Regions from separate parts of the Acidovorax sp. WCS2018Noco2-16 genome, predicted to be linked through region 2. Evidence: riboswitches for the same ligand, from Rfam matches in the RefSeq annotation. Region 2 holds a riboswitch; each other region holds the start of a gene.
The links. A riboswitch is a leader RNA that binds a small molecule or an ion and turns the genes downstream of it on or off. The one in region 2 is predicted to bind cobalamin.
Positions count from the first base shown of each region.

Region 1: linked by a shared signal. The riboswitch ahead of cobM (precorrin-4 C(11)-methyltransferase) and the one ahead of RQI28_RS04830 (TonB-dependent receptor domain-containing protein) in region 2 are both predicted to bind cobalamin.
Region 3: linked by a shared signal. The riboswitch ahead of RQI28_RS02220 (TonB-dependent receptor domain-containing protein) and the one ahead of RQI28_RS04830 (TonB-dependent receptor domain-containing protein) in region 2 are both predicted to bind cobalamin.

Region 1 is NZ_JAVTJJ010000003.1:267,277-273,644, reverse strand. It holds gene RQI28_RS10745 (LysR family transcriptional regulator) at 1-546, shown strand, start outside; gene RQI28_RS10740 (class I SAM-dependent methyltransferase) at 543-1,310, shown strand; gene RQI28_RS10735 (peptidoglycan-binding domain-containing protein) at 1,405-2,454, shown strand; cobalamin riboswitch at 2,632-2,883, shown strand; gene cobM (precorrin-4 C(11)-methyltransferase) at 3,024-3,851, shown strand; gene RQI28_RS10725 (sirohydrochlorin chelatase) at 3,848-4,759, shown strand; gene RQI28_RS10720 (precorrin-8X methylmutase) at 4,756-5,451, shown strand; gene RQI28_RS10715 (cobalt-precorrin-5B (C(1))-methyltransferase) at 5,448-6,368, shown strand, end outside.
Region 2 is NZ_JAVTJJ010000001.1:1,059,190-1,065,557, reverse strand. It holds gene RQI28_RS04845 (EAL domain-containing protein) at 1-938, shown strand, start outside; gene RQI28_RS04840 (cell division protein ZapA) at 1,293-1,706, opposite strand; gene RQI28_RS04835 (DUF904 domain-containing protein) at 1,703-1,924, opposite strand; cobalamin riboswitch at 1,960-2,202, shown strand; gene RQI28_RS04830 (TonB-dependent receptor domain-containing protein) at 2,286-4,136, shown strand; gene RQI28_RS04825 (cobyrinate a,c-diamide synthase) at 4,175-5,638, shown strand; gene RQI28_RS04820 (bifunctional adenosylcobinamide kinase/adenosylcobinamide-phosphate guanylyltransferase) at 5,635-6,255, shown strand.
Region 3 is NZ_JAVTJJ010000001.1:501,870-508,237, forward strand. It holds gene RQI28_RS02205 (iron ABC transporter permease) at 1-67, opposite strand, end outside; gene RQI28_RS02210 (ABC transporter substrate-binding protein) at 64-1,023, opposite strand; gene RQI28_RS02215 (ABC transporter ATP-binding protein) at 1,032-1,814, opposite strand; gene RQI28_RS02220 (TonB-dependent receptor domain-containing protein) at 1,822-4,020, opposite strand; cobalamin riboswitch at 4,094-4,342, opposite strand; gene RQI28_RS02225 (TonB-dependent siderophore receptor) at 4,371-6,368, opposite strand, start outside.

The DNA.
Region 1 (6,368 bases), on a different contig from region 2:
ACGGTGGACACCAGCAACCGCCTGATGGAGCGGCTGCGCGAGGGCCGCCTGGACGTGGTGATCGGCCGCATGCCGGGCAGCAGCGGCGGCGACTGCCACTTTCGGCCGCTGGACGAAGAGGCGCTGTCGGTCGTGGTGGCCACCGGCCATCCGCTGGCCAAGCGCAAGTCCCTGCGCTTTGCCGATCTGCAGGCCTGCACCTGGATCCTGCAACCCGCCGGCAGCCCCATGCGCGACGTGCTGGAGCAGGAATTCGCGCTGCACCACCAGCCGCTGCCCGGCGGGCTGATCGAGACCGCCTCCATCCTCACCACCACCCACCTCATCGCGCGCAGCGAGATGGTGGCCGTCATCCCCGCCTCCATCGCGCTGCGCTACGAGCGCCACGACCTGCTGCGCGTGCTGCCCTATACGGTGCGCAACCGCCTGCCCGCCTACGGCAGCGTGGTGCGCAGCGACCGGCCGGCCTCTGCGGCACTGGAACATTTCCTCGAGTTGCTGCACGACCCGGCCGCAAACCTGGGAGCGGAGGGCGCACCACCATGACCCGCACGCTCGCCTGGCTGCCCTGGCCGTTACCCGCCCTGCTGGCTTGGGGCGCTGCCTGGCTGGCATTCGTGGGACTGCAGCGCTGGCTGCCCGCCGCCGCGGCGCTGGCGCTGGGCTGCGCCGTGGGCACGGCCGCCAGCCTGCTGGGGCGCAGTTGGTGGCGGCGCGGGCTGATCGCGGCGGGCTTTCCGCTGTCGCTGGCGCTCACGGGCACGGCCACCGGTGTGCCGGCCTGGGCCTGGTTGGTGCCGCTGGCGCTGCTGCTGCTGGTCTACCCGCTCAATGCGTGGCGCGACGCACCGCTCTTTCCTACACCGCGCGGCGCGCTGCAGGGCCTGGCCGGGCTGGCGCCGCTGCCGGCCGGCGCGCGGGTGCTGGACGCTGGCTGCGGCCTGGGCGACGGGCTCATCGCGCTACGCCAGGCTTACCCTGACGCACAGCTGCACGGGCTGGAATGGAGCTGGCCGCTGCGGGCACTGTGCGCGCTGCGCTGCCCCTGGGCGCGCGTGCGGCGGGGCGACATCTGGGCCGCAGACTGGGGCGCCTACCCGCTCGTCTACCTGTTCCAGCGGCCCGAGAGCATGGCACGCGCCGCCGCCAAGGCCGATGCCGAGATGGCGCCCGGCGCCTGGCTGGCCAGCCTGGAATTCGCCGTGCCAGGCCGCGTGGCCGATGCCTGTCTGCACGCAGAGGGCGCCAAGCCCGTGTGGCTCTACCGCGTCTCCATGCCCACCGGGGAACTGCCAGGCGCAGCGCTATGATGCCCCGCCGTCAGCCCGCGTGGCGGGCTCTGCTGACTGCTTGTTGTCCTTCCAACGCACCGTTATTCCACCAAGAGAGAGGCGCCGACCAATCATGACCCAGAAGACCAAGACCTTCACCCTGCTGGCCACGGCCTGCGCCGCAGTGGCCCTGCTGGCCGGCTGCGAGACCACCAACATGCGCATGGGCAGCCCCGAGGCCAAGACCGTCGCCACCGGCGCCGCTGGCGGCGCCTCCGCAGCCGGCGAGAGCGCCCAGCTGCAAAAGTGCTCCAGCCCCCTGGGCACCGTCTCCCTGGTCGAGAACCAGGACGCCGGCTGGTACACCATCCTGCGCAACGAATACAAGCTGCCTCCCACCTCCAACCTGCTGCGTTTGCTGATCCAGCAATCGAACTGCTTCATCGTGGTCGAGCGCAGCGCATCCGGCATGAACGCCATGAACCGCGAGCGTGCACTCATGGGCTCGGGCGAGATGCGCGGGGGCAGCAACTTCGGCCAAGGCCAGATGGTTGCCTCCGACTACGGCATGTCGCCCGAAATCATCTTCTCCAACAGTGATGCCGGCGGCATCGGCGGTGCCCTGGGCGGCCTGCTGGGTGGCGGGCGCGGTGCGGCCATCGCAGCCATCGGCGGCAGTTTGAAGACCCGCGAGGCCAGCGCCATGCTGACCCTGGTGGACAACCGCTCGGGCGTGCAGGTCTCGGCATCGGAGGGCAGTGCGTCCAAAAGCGACTTCGCCGGCTTTGGCGGGCTCTTCGGCGGCTCGGCCGGGGGTGCGGTGGGCGGCTACCAGAACACGGCGCAAGGCAAGGTGCTGACCGCCGCCTTCATGGACGCGTACAACCAGATGGTCGTGGCGCTGCGCAACTACAAGGCGCAAAGCGTGCAGGGCCAGGGCTTGGGCGGTGGCGGGCGGCTGGGCGTGGACGGTGCGGCGGCGCCCTCGCAGACCAAGGCGGGTGCCTCGATCTCGATGCGCGAAGCCCAGGAACGCCTGGGCGGGCTGGGCTACAACGTGGGCACGCCGGACGGCGCGGCCGGCCCGCGCACGACCAAGGCGCTGCGCGACTTCCAGAAGGACAAGGGCATTCCGGTCACCGGGCGCCTGGACACGGCCACGCAGGACGCGCTCTCGCGTTGAGCGGCCGACGGGGCCGCCGCGCTGCAGCGGCTCCTTGCAGACGACAGACCCGGCTTCGGCCGGGTTTTTCGTTGGCGGCCAAGCATAAACGCTACTCTTTTTATAGCTGCAAGCGCTTATCCATCAAGCGCTAGAGGCCAAAAACACTTGTAACCTCCGGACACAAGCCGGCACCGCCCTATACTCACGCCCGTTGGTGCTCGCAAGGCCATTGCGGCCGAGCAGTTAAACGGGAACCAGGGAGGGAGCGTCCACCAAGGATGGCTCCCCAACCTGGGCTGCCCCCGCAACGGTAAGCGACGAAGACGGCACACCGCCGGCTTCATCAACTGCGTGGAAGACACGCCCACTGAAAGGCTCAACGCCTTTTGGGAAGGGCCCACTGCAGCGTCGCCAGCCCGGATACCGGCCGACAGGGGGCGGCGTCGCCGAAGGCTTCAGGGCCTGAGGCGGCGCCGCTCATTTCACGGAACCTGCGGGGAGGCAGGGGTCCGGGCATTTGCATTCCTGTCGTCTCTTCCCATGCCAGTTATTTTCGTGCGGGCCGTTGCGCCCCCACCGTGCACGCCATGACGCCCGGCACCGTCTGGTTCGTCGGCGCCGGCCCGGGCGATCCCGAGCTCATCACCGTCAAGGGCCGCGTCCTCATCGAGCGCGCCGGCGCCATTCTGTTCGCGGGCTCGCTCGTCAACGAGGCCGCCACCCGCTGGGCGCCACCCGGCTGCAGCATTGCCGACAGCAAGGACATGACGCTCGAGCAGATGGCTGCCTGGCTCATCCTGCAGGCGCAAAAGCACGACACCGTGATCCGCCTGCAGACCGGCGACCCGGCGCTGTACGGCGCGCTGATCGAGGTGGTGCAGCCGCTGGACGCCGCCGGCGTGCCGGTGCGCGTGGTGCCGGGCGTGTCGTCCGCGATGGCGTCGGCCGCAGCGGCGGTGGAAAGCTTCACGCTGCCCGAGGTCACGCAGAGCGTGATCTTCACGCGCGTGGAAGGCCGCACGCCCATGCCGCCGGGCGAGTCGCTGGCCGAGCTGGGCCGCCACCACTGCACGCTGTGCATCTTTCTGTCGATCACGCTGCTGCACAAGGTGCAGGCCGGCCTGCGCGAGGCCGGCTGGGCCGACAGCGCGCCCCTGCTGGTGGTGCACAAGGCCAGCTGGCCGGGCGAGGAAATCATCGTGCGCGGCACGCTGGCCGACATCCGCGAGCGCTGCCGCGCCGCCGGCATCGTGAGCCAGGCCATGGTGATCGCCAGCCCCACGCTGGGCGCGCGCCAATGGCAGGAGCTGGCGAAATCCAAGCTCTACGACGCGAGTTTCACCCACCGCTTTCGCCGCGCCAGCCAGCCAGCGGCAGGCCCTGCCGCCGACCCTTCAGACCCCATCGCCCCATGAACGACCACACCACCATCCTGCTGATCGGCCACGGCTCGCGCGAGCCCGAGGGCAATGACGAGATCCACGCCTTCGTGGCGCAATGGCGCGCACGCCGGCCCGGCTGGCGCATCGAGGTGTGCTTCATCGAATTCGCGCCGCCCGGCCTGCACGACGGCCTGCTGCAGGCCGCGCAGGGCAGCCGGCGCGTGCTGGTGCTGCCGCTCATCCTGAACGCCGCCGGCCACGTGAAGATGGAGATTCCCGAGGCCATCGAGCATGCGCGCGCGCACTGCCCGGGCGTCGATTTTCTGTACGGCCCGCACCTCACGGCGTGCGAACCCATCCTGCAAATCCTGCAGCGCCAGCTGCGCCAGTGCATGAATGCGCTGGATGTGCCCGACCCCACCACCACCGGCGTGGTGCTGCTGGGCCGGGGATCGTCCGACCGCCAGGCCAACGGCGACGTCGCCAAGATGGCACGCTGGCTGCAGGAAGGCGGCCACCACGAGCTGGTCGAGATCGCCTTCACCGGCATCACCTGGCCACGCCTGGAGCGCGTGGTGCAGCGCCAGGTGCTGCTGGGCATGAGGCAGATCGTGGTACTTCCGTATTACCTCTACACCGGCACGCTGATGCAGCGCATAGCCCGGCAGGTGGAACACCTGCGCGCGCAGTACCCGCAGGTGCGCTTCGCCCAGTCGCAGCACTTTGGCCTGGAGCGCGAGATTTTCGAATTGCTGGACAGCCGTGTGAACGACCTGCTGGACGGCGTGGCGGGCAGCCTGCTGCCTTGCGACGGCTGCAAATACCGCGAGATCGCGCACGACCTGGGCCATGGGCACAGCCATGAGCACACCCATGCGCACGCCCCCGTGCAAGTGCAGGTGCATGCGCATGCGCCGCAGCCAGCAGGTGCACCCGCATGAGCACCGTCAACACCGTCACCGAGCAGCTCACGCGCGCCGGCCAGGCCATCGAGCACGACAGCTTCGCCATCATCGACGCCGAAGCCGGGCCGCACCCCTACACGGCCGCGCAGTGGCCCATCGTGCGCCGCATGATCCACGCCAACGCCGACTTCGAATTCAACGGCCTGACCGCCTTCCACCCGCAAGCGGTGGAGGCCGGCATCGCCGCCATGCTGCGCGGCGGCGCGCCCGTGGTGGCCGATGTGGAGATGATCTGCTCGGGCCTGTCGCAGCCGCGCCTGGGCCACTTCGGCATGCGCACGCACCAGTTCATCAGCGATGCCGACGTGATCGCCCAGGCGCAAAGGGAGGACACCACGCGCGCCGTGCAGGCCATGCGCAAGGCGCACCGGCAGGGCCTGCTGCACGGTGCCGTCGTCGGCATCGGCAACGCGCCCACGGCGCTGATCGAGCTGGTGCGGCTGATCACGGACGAGGGCGTGCGCCCGGCGCTGGTGGTGGGCATGCCGGTGGGCTTCGTCTCGGCCGCCGAATCCAAGGCGCTGATGGCGCAGGTGGCTGACGTGCCGTGGATCGTCATTCGCGGCCGCAAGGGCGGCTCCACGCTGGTGGTGGCCACGCTGCATGCGCTGCTGGCGCTGGCCGAAGCCCGCCAGAAAGCCACAGCCCAAGGGACGCCATCGCCATGATGGAAAAGACCGTGCGCCGCGGCACGCGCACCGGCTTCACCACCGGCGCGTGTTCGGCCGCCGCCGCGCGCGCCGCCGTGCTGGGCCTGGTGCACGGCAGCGTGCCCGACGCGGTGGACTGCCTGCTGCCCAACGGCGACGTGGTGCGCTTTGCCGTGCAGGACGGGCAGTGCGACGGCCAGACCGCCCACGCCATGGTCATCAAGGATGCGGGCGACGACCCTGACTGCACTGACAAGGCCCACTTGACGGCCGACGTGCGCGTACTGCCAGGCCAGTCAGGCGCCTTCCTGCTGCAGGGCGGCTTCGGCGTGGGCACCGTCACCATGGCCGGGCTGGGACTGGAAGTGGGCGGCCCGGCCATCAACCCCGTGCCACGAAAGAACATCGAAGAGAACGTGCGCGCCGTGGGTGATGCGTTGCTGGCGCGCGCCGGGCTGGAAGTCACCATCTCCGTGCCGCAGGGCCTGGAGATGGCCAAGAAAACGCTCAATGCGCGCCTTGGCATCCTGGGCGGCATCTCCATCCTGGGCACGACCGGCATCGTGAAGCCGTATTCCACCTCTGCCTACCGCGCGAGCGTGGTGCAGGGCGTGCAGGTGGCCGCCACGCTGGGCCATGGCGTGGTGGTGCTCACCACCGGCGGGCGCACCGAACAGTTCGCCATGAAGGAACGGCCCGAGTTGCCCGCAGCCTGCTTCGTACAGATGGGCGACTTTCTGCGCTACGCGCTCGACGAGGCCGTGGCGCAGGGCGTGCAGCGGGTCGTCATCGGCGGCATGGTGGGCAAGCTCACGAAGATCGCGCAGGGCGAAACCATCACCCACGCCAACCGGGCCGAGGTCGACACGCAGCTGCTGGCCGACCTGGCCGCCGGCGTGGGCGCGCCACCCGAGGTGTGCGCCGAAATCGCCGCC
Region 2 (6,368 bases):
TGTACCCGCAAGACGGTAGCACGCTCGACGAGTTGATCAAGCAGGCGGATACCGCCATGTACCGCGTGAAAGACCGGGGCCGCGGAAATTTCGGTTTCTACCAGCCGCAGATGAACGCCAATCTGCTTTCTCGCATGCAGATGGAACACGGAATGCGCCAGGCCCTGGGCCTGGGACAGTTGGCGGTGCATTACCAGCCCCAGGTTTCGATGGCCTCGGGCCGCATCGTGGGCGCCGAGGCACTCGTGCGCTGGAACAGCCCCGAGTTCGGGCCGGTGTCCCCCGGCGTTTTCATTCCGTTGGCCGAGGAGTCCGGCTACATCGTCACCCTGGGCGCATGGGTGATGGAGGAGGCTATCCAAGAAGCCGTGCGATGGATGCGGTCCGGCACGCCATTGGTCGTGGCTGTGAACGTGTCTGCGCTGGAGTTTCGCCAGCCGGACTTTGTACCCCGGCTGACGCAACTGTTGGAGCGGCACGGATTGCCCGCCACCTTGCTGGAACTTGAGCTGACCGAAACCATCTTGCTGCAGGATGCGCAAGAGATGGAGCAGCGCCTGATCGCGCTGGCGCGTCTGGGCACCGGCCTGGCCATCGACGATTTCGGCACCGGCTATTCCAGCTTGGCCTACTTGAAGAAACTGGCCATCCACAAGCTGAAGATCGATCAGTCGTTCGTGCGCGGCCTGCCCGACGACGAGGGCGACCGCGCCATCGTGAGTGCCATCACCAGCATGGGCCGGGCCATGCACATCGAGGTGATTGCGGAAGGTGTGGAGACGCTGGCCCAGCGGGCAGCGCTGGAGCAGATGGGCTGCCAGCACTTTCAGGGTTTCTTGTGTGCTCCGGGGCTACCTGCTCCAGAGCTGCGAGCATTGATTGCCAGTCGCAAGGAATATGTCTGGTCGCCTGCGCTGGCGACAAAGACACCGCCCTGATCGAGAAGCCCTTAGGAGGCGGTCAGCAAGGAGAAGCGAGGAATAAGGTGTCTGCGAATGCCACCGAGCCGTCATCCTGAACCGGGGGTTCAGGTGGGCGAGGGCAGCCAGGCGTTGGGTTCATCTGACGCGAGATGATCACGCTCACCAGGCAATTTACCAAGCCCGTGCTCAGGGAGCATTGGTTCAAGGAAATATAAAGCCCGGCAGCACCGCAGACCACTCGATTGTAGGCCTGGCATCGTGGGCTGCAAGCGCAAAACCCATCGGGTTGTGTTGGCGATCCGGTTGGGCTTGCATGCCGGTGCGATCAGGAGGATAAGCGCGCCGCTCGTGGCAGACCGCGCCTTCAGATCAGAGTAGGCGCCCCTCGTCGCCTAGAGCCCGGTCGAGCCGCTGTAGCAGCGAGTCGATGCGCTGCTGTGTGTCCACAGACGGCTCGGCGCGTTCTTCAAGTGCCAAGTCGGCCTGGTCGAAGAGGCGTGGTTCGACAGGTACTTCTATGGGGGGCGGCAGCGCCGCCGGCGTGGTGGCAGGAGCTTGCAGGTCGGCCGATTGCTGCGCCGCTTCCCGGTCAGACACTTCGAACGCCAGATTCAGCGCAGCCAGCACGGCAATGCGCTCGCGTGCCCGCACCTTGCCGGCGTCGCGAATGCGCGTCATGGCGGTGTCGACGCGCTCAACCGCCTCGAGCAGTCGCGGCTCGTGCCCCTCGGGGCAGGCTAGCAGGTAGCTTTGTTGCAGGATCCGGACCTCGATCTGCTTCATGGTGCGTCTTTCATGTCGGGGGTCTCTGGCAGGCGTTCGAGCAGGGCATCGACCCGCGTCCGTGCGGCGTTCAGGCGGGATTTGAGCGAATCGCGTTCTTGCGTCAGATTCATCACCTGCTGCGCCAGCAAGGTGTTGGTGCGCTGCAGCTCGGCATGCCGCGACAGCAGCCGCTCGACCCGCTCGGCGATTTCATCGATGGGGGAGGTGTTTGCCATAGAGCGCCAGATTGTAGGGTTGTGCCGGCAAAGCGCCGTAAAATCATGTTGTTGGTGCTCGCGGCGTGGTTCGCATGCTGCAGTTCAACGGGAAGCAGGAAGGCGCGCCCCATCGGGTATGCGTTGAACCTGCGCTGCCCCCGCAACGGTCAGCGGCCGAATCGCCCCTGCGATTCCCTCTCCATCCACAAGCCACTGGGCGCGTTGAACAAGCGCCTGGGAAGGCGATGGAGGGCGTGCCGCCAGCCCGGATACCGGCCAACACGGTGGCCGCTGGCGTCTTTTGATGGGCGCGGGCGGCCGTGATACCCAACGATCGGCGGGGAGGCCGGTCAGGGTGATTCTTGCTGTGCCCATTCTGATGAACAACCGCTTTTCCTTCCTGCGCCTTGCTGCGCTTCCCTTGGCGCTGGGCGCTGCCTGGCCAGCCGCTGCACAAACCCTGCTGGCGCAGGCCGCCACCACCACGCAACTGCGCGACACCGTGGTGACTGCCACCCGCGTGGAGCGCCCGCTCACTGATCTGGTGGCCGACGTGTCGGTGGTCGACCGCGACACCATCGAGCGCAGCGGCGCCGTGGGCGTGAGCGATCTGCTGGCACGTCTGCCGGGCGTGGAGGTCTCGCGCAATGGCGGGCAGGGCAGCAGCAGCAGCGTGTTTCTGCGCGGCGCCGAATCGCGCTTTACCGCCGTGTACATCGACGGCGTGCGCGTCGATTCGCAGACCACCGGCGGTGCGCAGTGGGAGCAGATTCCGCTCGCGCAAATCGACCGTATCGAAGTGCTGCGCGGCCCGGCTGCCGCGGTTTATGGCTCCGACGCGATCGGTGGCGTGATCCAGCTCTTCACCAAGAAGGGCGAGGGCAAGCCCGCACCCTATGTGCAACTGGGCCTGGGCAACCACGGCACGCGCACCGCGCAGGCGGGCGTGAGCGGAGGCGCCGGCATGGTCGACTATTCGCTGGGCATCTCGCACGAGCGCAGCGACGGCTTCAACGCCCGCACCACCGCCACCGCCAACCCCGATGACGACGGCTACCGCCGTACCTCCGGCAACGCCCGCGTCGGCCTGCAGATCGACCCGCGCCACCGCATCGAAGGCACGCTCCTGGCCAGCAACCTCGAATCGCAATACGACAACACCCGTACAACCGACGACCTGAACCACCACCAGCTGCGCACCGGCGGGCTGGCCTGGGTGGCACGCTGGAGTGATGCCTACACCACGCGTCTGCAGGCCAACGCGTCGCGCAGCCAGTACAGCACCACGCCCAGCTTCTACTTGACCGAAACGACGCTGCGCAACTATCTCTTCCAGAACGAATGGCGGCTGGGCGCCCACCTGGTCACCGCTGCCCTGGAGCGCCGCGAGGACGAGTTGCACAATCCCGCGGCATCGGGCACGCCCGATCTGCGCGGCGAGCGCTCGCAGAACGCGCTGGCGTTGGGCTACGGCGTGGCGGTGGGCGCGCATTCGCTTCAGGCCAACCTGCGGCGCGACGACGACAGCGAGTTCGGCGGCAAGAGCACCGGCAGCCTGGCCTATGGTTTTGCGGTCACGCCGCAGTGGCGCGCCACCGTGTCGGGCGGCACGTCGTTCCGCGCGCCCACGCTGTACCAGCGCTTCAGCCAGTACGGCGTGGCGACGCTGCAGCCTGAATCGGGCCGCAACATCGAAGCCGGCCTGCGCTGGACCGAAGGCGACAGCAGCGTGGGCGTGGTGGCGTACCGCAACCGCATCCGCAACCTCATCAACTTCGGCGCGCCGGGCACTTGCCGTGACGACTTCGGCTGTTATGAAAGCATCGGCCGTGCCGAATACACCGGCATCACGCTCTCGGCCGTGCACCGCATTGCCAGCGTGAACCTGCGCGGCTCCTTCGACTGGCAAGACCCGCGCGATCTGGACACCGGCCGCCAGCTGGCACGCCGCTCCAAGCGCCACGCATCGCTGGGCGCCGACACGCAAATCGCCGGCTGGACGCTGGGCACCGAAGTGCAGGCCTCAGGCCGCCGCTTCAACGAAGCCGCCAACACCAACGTGCTGGGCGGCTACGGAATGGTCAACCTGTATGCCAGCACCCGCGTGTCGCGCGACTTCACGCTGCTGGCCCGCGTGGACAACCTGGGCGACAAGCGCTATGAGACGGCGCGCACCTATGCCACCGAAGGCCGCACGCTGTATGTGGCGCTGAAGTGGGCGCCACAGTAAGGCGCTGTCAGCCTGAACCTGATTACCAAGCGATGCGCATGAGCGACGACCGGATGTCGAGACAAGAAGAGGGAAGAGAAGCGGCAGGGGCTCACAAGGCCAACAACGCTGAAAACGCAGAAGAAGCGCGAGACGTGGCGGGCAGCGTGAGCTGCCCCGCCATCGTCATCGCCGCACCCGCTTCGGGCCAGGGCAAGACCACGGCCACCGCTGCGCTCGCGCGCCTGCATGCCCGCCAGGGCCGGCGCGTGCGCGTCTTCAAATGCGGGCCTGACTTTCTCGACCCGCACTGGCACCAGCTGGCCAGCGGTGCGCCCGTGCACCAGCTCGATCTGTGGATGACCGGCGCGGCTGATTGCGCCCGCCGCCTGTATGAGGCCGCGCAGGACGCCGACCTGCTGCTCATCGAAGGCGTGATGGGCCTGTTCGATGGCGAGAGTTCCGTGGCCGATTTGGCCATGCGTTTCGGCATTCCTGTGTTGGCCGTGGTCGATGCGTCGGCCATGGGCGGCACGCTGGGCGCCATCGTGCATGGCCTGCGCCACTACCGACCGGGCCTGCCCTGGGCCGGCGTGCTGGCCAACCGCGTGGCCACCGAACGCCACGCCAGCCTGCTGCGCGCGGGGCTGACCGATGCCGCCGACTGGCTGGGCGCGTTGCCGCGCGTGACGCTGGCCGCCGAGAACGGACCGCGCCTGTTGCCCGAGCGCCACCTTGGCTTGGTCGCCGCGCACGAGTTGCATGACGCCCTGCAGCGGCTGGACGCGGCCGCCGACGCGCTGGCCGCCACGCCGCTGGGCCAGATGACGGTGGCGGATTGGCAGCGCTGGCGCGTCGCATTCGCAGCGCCTGCTTCCACAGTAGAAGACGCTGCCGCAACGCCTGCGCTGCTGGCCGGCCGCACCGTGGCCGTCGGCGGCGATGCGGCGTTCTGCTTTGTCTACGACGCCAACCTGCAGACGCTGGAACAACTCGGCGCCCGTGTGGTGCGCTTTTCGCCGCTGCACGACGCCGCCTTGCCGCCCTGCGATGCCGCGTGGCTGCCGGGCGGCTACCCCGAACTGCACGCCGAGGCGCTGGCCGCCAACACCGGCATGCAGCAGAGCCTGCGCGCGCACATCGCCGCCGGCCGGGCCGTGTGGGCAGAATGCGGCGGCATGATGGCCCTCTTCGAATCGATCACCTTGCAGGACGGTAGGCGCCTGCCGCTCTGGGGCTTGCTGCCGGGCGACGTCACCATGCAGCGGCGCCTGGCCGCGCTGGGGCCGCAGCAGCTGGACGTGGGCGGCCAGGTGCTGCGCGGCCACACATTCCACTATTCCACCTGCGAGAGCACGGCCGCCGTAATTGCCCGCACGATGCGGCCCGGCGCGGCCGAGGGCGCGCCGCCGGGCGAGGCGCTGTACCGGCACGGCAGCGTGCATGCCAGTTACTTCCACGCCTGGTTCGCGTCGAACCCGCGCGCTACCGCCTTGCTGCTGGGCGCAGGAGATGCGCCATGACCGGGTCACCTGCCGCGCCGTCGCCTTCCATTGCCCGTTCCGAGTTCATTCTGGGCGGGCAGAAAAGCGGCAAGTCGCGCCGTGCCGAGTTGATTGCGCGCGAATGGCTGGCGAAGTCGCCGGATCATCGTGCGCTGCTGATCGCCACCGGGCAGCCGTGGGATGACGAGATGCGCGAGCGCATTGCGCGGCACCAGCGCGACCGGGCGGAGCGGGTGCCTGGCATGACCACGTTGGAAGAGCCGCGTGATCTGGCGGGGGCGCTGGGGCGGCATTCGGATGCGCGGACCTTGATCGTGGTGGATTGCCTGACCTTGTGGCTGACCAACTGGCTGATGCCTATGGATGAGGGTTCTGGGTTGGAATCTGATTCAGGGTCAAATCGGGCTCTAACGCTTGACTATCAAGCGCAGGTAGCTATGGTTTTGGTAGCGATCCTGAAGGCGCCTGGGCCGGTGGTGCTGGTGGGCAATGAGATCGGGTTGGGGGTGATTCCGATGGGGCGGGAGGTGAGGGCGTTTGTGGATGCGTTGGGGGGGGTGAATCAGCGGGTGGGGGAGGTTTGTGAGAGGGTGACGTTGGTGGTGGCGGGCTTGGGTCTTTCTTTGAAGGGCTGAGCCTTCTGATGGCTGTTTTTTGCTTTCGCTCTGCGTTTGTTTTTCGGGGCCGGGATGTGCGCCCGGCGGCGCACCTGCTTTCTTTTGCTTCGCCAAAAGAAAGTAGGCAAAGA
Region 3 (6,368 bases), 560 kb from region 2:
ACGCCACGGCCAGCGCGATCAGCAGCACCACACCAGCGACGACGGCGCCAGCGGTGCGGGCTTTCAACGCGGCGCCCTCAAGGCGCGGGCGATCTTTTCGATGGCTTCGATGTTGGCGGGGCCGGGTGTCAGCTCGGCATAGCGCAGCAAGATGTAGCGCCGATGGCGCACGGCCTGGGTAAGCCGCATGGCGGGGTGCGCCTCCAGCACGCGGCGCAGGTGGTGGGGCCCCTGCCCGTTCTGGTAGTCGAGCAGCACGATGAACTGCGGGTCGCGCTCAGCCACGGCCTCCCACGACGTGGCGCCCCAGCCCATGGCGACGTCACCCAGCGCATTCACGCCGCCAGCCGCCGCGATCAGCGCATGCGGCATGGCGGCGCGGCCGGCGGTGAAGGGTTTGTCTTCACCCGAGTCGTAGACGAAGACGCGCGGCGGTTGGGGCAAGGCCGGCTGGGCGGCGGCGCGCACACGGTCGCGCCAGCCGGCCACCAGCTGCTCGGCCGCATCGCGCCGGCCGAAGACGGTGCCCAGGCGCAGCACGTCGCCATAGAGCAAATCCAGCGTGGCTGCAGGCTTGTCCGTGCGGGTGTGCACGCAGCTCTCGGTCAGCACCAGCGTGGCCACGCCGTGGCGGGCCAGCGTGCTGGGCGTGACCTCGCCACCCGGCTGCATGCCGTAGTACCAGCCGGCAAAAAACAGGTCAGGCTTCACGGCCAGGATGTTTTCGAGCGTGGGGTATTTGGGCGCCAGTTCGGGGACGTTGCCCAGCGCGCGAAAGAACGCGGCGTCGGCCTTGTACCAGCCGGTGATGCCCGTCACGCCCACCATGCGCGGCTGCAGGCCCAGGGCCAGCGCCATTTCGGCCATGTTCAGGTCGTGCACCACCAGGCGGCGCGGCGGGGCCTCGAATCGCACGGGCTGGCCGCAGCTGCTGACGGTGACGGGAAAGCCCGACTCGGTGGCACCCGCAACGCAGGCCAGCACTGAGAACCCCAGCGCCGCTGCCATTTTCAGAACATTCACAAAACACTTCATGCCGCTGCCCGTTCAAAAGCCCACAGCGTGCCGCCATGGCGTGGGTGCCGCGTGTGCACCAGTTCCATGCCGAACACGGCAGCCACCCGCACGGCGCTCAGCGCTTCGGCAGGCGGGCCGTCGGCCACCAGCCGGCCGCCGTGCAGCACCCAGGCGCGCGTGGCAAAACCGGGCACCAGCCCCAGTTCATGCAGCGCGGCAACGACGGTGATGCCCAGCCCGCGCACCAGCGCCAGCAGGTCGGCACGTGCGGCCAGATCCAGGTGGTTGGTGGGCTCGTCCAGCAGCAGCAGCGTGGGCTCTTGCGCCAGCGCCCGCGCCAGATGCACGCGTTGGCGCTCCCCGCCCGACAGGGTGCCCAGCGCGCGCCCCGCCAGCGCACCGGCTGCGCAGGTCTGCAGGGCCTGGTCCACGGCGCGCGCATGCTCGGCGCGGCTGGCGCGGTGCTGATGCGGCAGCCGGCCGAAGGCGACGTAGTCGCGCACCATCAGGCCCGTGTCCACCGTGTCGGCCTGGCCCAGCAGCGCCACATGGCGGGCACGCTCTGCTGCGGGCCAGGTGGCCAGGTCGTGCCCCAACAGCCGCACAGCACCCTGCGTGGGCGCAATGCGGGCGGCCAACAGCTTCAGCAGCGTGCTCTTGCCCGCACCGTTGGGCCCCACCAGCGCCACGCATTCGCCGGGCTGCACACGCGCATCTATGGGCGCGAGCAGCTCGCGCCCCTGCGCCGTGTGAAAGGCGGCGCCCTGCAGTTGCAGCACCGGGGTAGGCAAGGTCATGTGAAGGCTAGAGCGTCCAGCGCAGGGCCAGCTCGTAGCTGCGCGGTGCGCCCAGCAGGATCTGGTCGGGGTAGAACGGGTCGGACCAGGCGGCGTAGACGCGGTTGCCCAGGTTGCGCCCGCGCAGCGTGAGCTGCACGCCGCGCGCCACGTCCACCGACAGGGCGGCGTCGAACGCGGTGTAGGCGCTCAGCCGCACGGTGTTGGCGTCGCTGTGAAAGCGCTCGCCCACATGCCGTACCGACGCCGACAGCTGCATGGGCACGCCCGCGATAAAGCGATACCCCACGCCCGCGTTGGCCACCACGCGTGGAGCGTTGGGCGGCTGATTGCCCGAGAACGATGCGCCATTGGCCAGCGTGTAGCCGTCGTAGCGCGCACGGTTCAATGCCAGGTTGGACCAGACGCTCCAGCGCGCATCAGGCCGCAGCGCCACGGAGGCCTCTGCCCCATGCGACTTGAGCGCGCCGGCCTGCGCCAGCTGCTGGCCGCCTTGCGCGGCATAGACGTTGCGGCGCTCGGTGTCGTAGTACGCAAACGTCCATTCGCCGCGCTGCTGCCAGAACGATTGCTTCACGCCCACCTCGGCGTTGCGCGTGCGGGTCAGATCCAGCGGCTGGGAGGCGCCCAGCAGAAAGATGTTGTTGGCCGCCACGTCAGCCGCGGTGCCGTACTGGCCGTAAAAGGTGGTGCCGGGCGCCGCCTCCCAGGTCAGGCCGATGCGGCCGGTGGTGGGGTTCCAGGTCTTCTCATACGGAAAGCCCGTGCGCTGAGCGCCCGCCGCGTTGGCCGAACTGCGGTCCAGCGCGATGCGCTCGTGCCGCAGCCCGCCGATCAGCGCCACGGCCGGGGTCAGCTTGAGGCGATCTTCCAGCGCCAGCACGGTGTTGCGGATGCGCGTGGTCTGCAGCTGCGTGGTCAGCCGGCCATAGCTGCCGCGCTGCGGGTCCACCAGGCTCACACTGTCGCCCGGAAAGTTGGCCGCGCCGGGGCGGTCCAGGTCCATGTCGCTGTATTCGAAGGCGGCCACCACGCGGTTGTCCAGGCCCGCCACACGGCTGTCCCACTGCCATTCGGTCTTGTTGCCCCAGCTGGTCTGGTCCTGGGCGACGTAGAAGCGCTCGCGGTCGACCAGGCCGGTGGAAGCGTTGAACGCGCTGATCTCGTTGTTGAGCCAGGTGCGGTCGGCGGTGTAGCGCCAGAACTGGCTGCGCAACACCACGGCATCGCTCGCCTGCCACTCGCCGCCGGCGCGCGCCCAAGTCTCGCGCGCTTCGTTGCGGTTGTCCTGCACGTTGTAGTTGGTGCGCAGCGTGCGCCGGTCGATGGTGACCGGTCCCAGGTCGCTGCCATTGAAACCGGACACGTAGGTGCCCGACACCACGCCACCGCGCGGCTGCACGCCCGCAGCGCCGGCCGACACCAGCGGCGTGCCCCAGTAGCTGCTGCCGTCATCGCGCTTGGCCTCGCCCGCCACGAAGAGCTTGAGCCCCGGCAGCACGCGCCAGTCGAGCCCGCCCGACACATGCCGGTTGCGCTGGCCGGTGTCGTCGATGAAGCCATCGCTGTTCGATGCGCTGGCGTCGATTCGGTAGTCGAGGTCTTTCCACGCCGTGGTGCCACCCGAGCCCATCGACAAGCGCCGGTCGCCGAACGAGCCCACCGACGTGTTCACCTCGGTGCGCACCGGCCCCTGGTGCGGTGCCTTGGTGACGAAATTCACCGCGCCACCCGTGGCGCCCTCGCCCGACATCAGCGATGCCGCGCCCTTGAGGAATTCGATGCGTTCCAGGTTGGCCGTGTCCATCACGCGCGAGGTCATGTTGGGCGGGCCGATCTTGATGCCGTTGTAGAGCGTGTTGATCTGGCTGTTGGCAAAGCCGCGCATCGAGAACGCGCTGGGCTCGGCCGGAAAGTCTCCGGCCAGCACGCCCACCGCCGCCTGGGCGGCTTCGGTCACCGTGCGCAGGCCGCGCTCGGCCAGCACCTCGCGCGGCACCACGTCGATGGAAGCGGGCGTTTCGCGCACCGTGAGGCCCAGGCGCGATGCGCTGTCGGTGCGCTGCTCAAGCAACGGGCTGGGCGCAGCGGATTCCTTGACGACGACATCAGGCAAGGTACCTGAGTTCTGTGCATGCAAAGGGAAAGCAGCGGCCAGGGCGAAAGGCAACACGGCCAGGCGCAGGGAACGAGGAAAGTGGCTCATACGATGATCGAAGACAAATAGGCCCGGTGCCGGCCTCCCGCCAGCATTGGAGCGTAAAGGCCCTGCTCCGTCGGAGCAGAACCCACTTGTTGGCCGGTATCCGGGCTGGCGGAACAATCCCCTTGAGCCTTCCCAGGTGCTTGTTCAAGGCAATCCAGTGGCTGTGAAAAAGGGGAGCGGGTCACCTATCTGGCGACCCATCCGTTGACCGTTGCGGGGGCAGCGCAGGCGCAGCACTTTCCTGTTCGGTAGTGCCTCCCTGCTTCCCGTTGAACTGCAGCATGCGAACCATGCCACGAGCACCAACGGCGCGATTCTAGGGGCATGGATACAGCGTCAAGCAAGGCCGCTCAAAAGTCATACCTGGCAGACAACTCGAACGTGCGCTGTGGAGCGAGCAGCACCTGGCTGGTGGCCCGGCCTGCATAACTGGCATACAGCTTGTCCGTCAAATTGCGCACTCGGAAGGTGAGCAACACGGGCCTCACGCGCCAACTGGCCGCCACGTCGGCCGTGGTGTAGCCGTTGATACGGATCTGATTGGCGTTGTCCGTGTACATCTTGCCGGTGCGGTTGACCGAGAGGAACAGATCCACCGGGACGTCCTTGAACCGGTAGTTGGCGAACAGGTTCACGATGCGCTCGGGCACGTTGGGCGGCGTGTTGCCCACGCGCGATACCCCGCCCGCCTCGGTCAGCGTATCGAAGCGCGCATCCAAAGCCGCCACGTTGCCCGACAGCGTGAGCTGCTTCGTGGCGCGCCAGGCGGCCGCCAACTCCACTCCGCGCGAGGATTGCTGGCCATTGTTGACGGTGACATTCGCGTCGTTCGGGTCGCGCGAGAGCACGTTGTCCAGGGTGATGTGGTAGGCGGCGGCCGTCCATTCCACCGTGGCAAAACTCTGCTTGAACCCGACCTCCAACTGCTTGCCCTTGGACTGTGGGAACCTCGCGTTGCCCGCCGACAGCAAGAAGAGAGAGCCCACCGGAATGGTGGCATTGGTGTACTGCGCGTAGACAGAAGACTCTTTACTGAGGTCGAACACCGTGCCCAGGCGTGCGGAGTTGGCGGAGTACTTCGTGCCAAAGGCGCTGAAAGTGCCGAGGTTGAGGTCGGTCACGCTGCGGTCCACGTCCACACGGTCATGGCGCAGGCCGCCCACCAATGTCCAGGCAGGGGTGAGCTTGAGCGAATCTTCGGCAAAGACCGAGGTGCTGCGCACATCCGAGGTGAAGTTGGTGCGGTTGCCACCGCCGGCCATGAGGGCCGGGTCGTCGTTGTAATTGCCCACCACCGGGTCGAACAGCGGCACGCGAAGGCTGGCAGCGGTGGCGGCCGAGCCGTTCGAAAAGCGCCGCGTGTTGTCGAAATCTGTCTTGCTGATCTCGCCGCCCACCACGAACTTGTTTGCCATGCCCGCAAGGCGCCCCTGGTGCGACGCATCCAGCCGGTTGGACAGGTAGTGCTGGTCGTGCGCGATGGTGGTCTGGTCGCGCGTGATGGATGCGGGGGCGGTGAACGCCGCGCTCTCGGAATTGCGCCACAGCCGGTCGACCTTGTTGGCCGTCAATTCATTGCGCAGCGTCCATTCAGGCGTCACGCGGCTGGTGATACGGGCGCGCAGCCAGTAGGCCTCGGACTGGTTCTTGTCGTCCAGTATGTTGTAGTTGGTGCGTGCGATGCGCCGGTCCACCACGCGCCCGTCGGGCGTGCTGACCACGTTGGTGGGCTCGGTGGAAAGGCTGCGCGGGATGAGTGGCGTGCCCCAGTAGGCATGGCCCTCGTCGCGCGAGTAGTCGAACGAAAGGTCGAGCCGGGTAGCGCGCGCCACGTCGAACGACAGGCCTGTGGTCAGGTGTTCTAGCTTCTCGCTGTTGCGGTCGATGGTTCCCACGCGGGAGTCGTTGCGGCTGTAGTCGATGCGGTAGGCGCCGGTCTCGCCCACCGCGCCGCCCAGGCCCACGGCGGCACGGGTCGAGCCATAGCTGCCGTAAGACAACAGGGCTTCGCGGCCGGGGTTGCCGCGGTCGGGCCGCTTGGTCTGGAAGTTGACGATGCCGCCGATGGCGCTGTCGCCCTGCAGCACCGACGCCGGGCCCTTGAGCACCTCGATGCGCTCGTAATTCCAGGTGTCTTCCACCCGGTTGGTCACGCCCGCGCCGGACATGCGCACGCCGTCGTACAGGTACAGCACATTGGTGAAGCCGCGCATCGACAGCGTGGTGGGTGCCGCGGGCGTGCCACCGCCCGCCATGCCGGCCGCGCCGCGCAACGCTTCGCTCAAGGTGCGTGCGCCGCGCTCTTGCATCACGTCCTGCGAAATGATTTCCACCGATGCGGGAGTTTC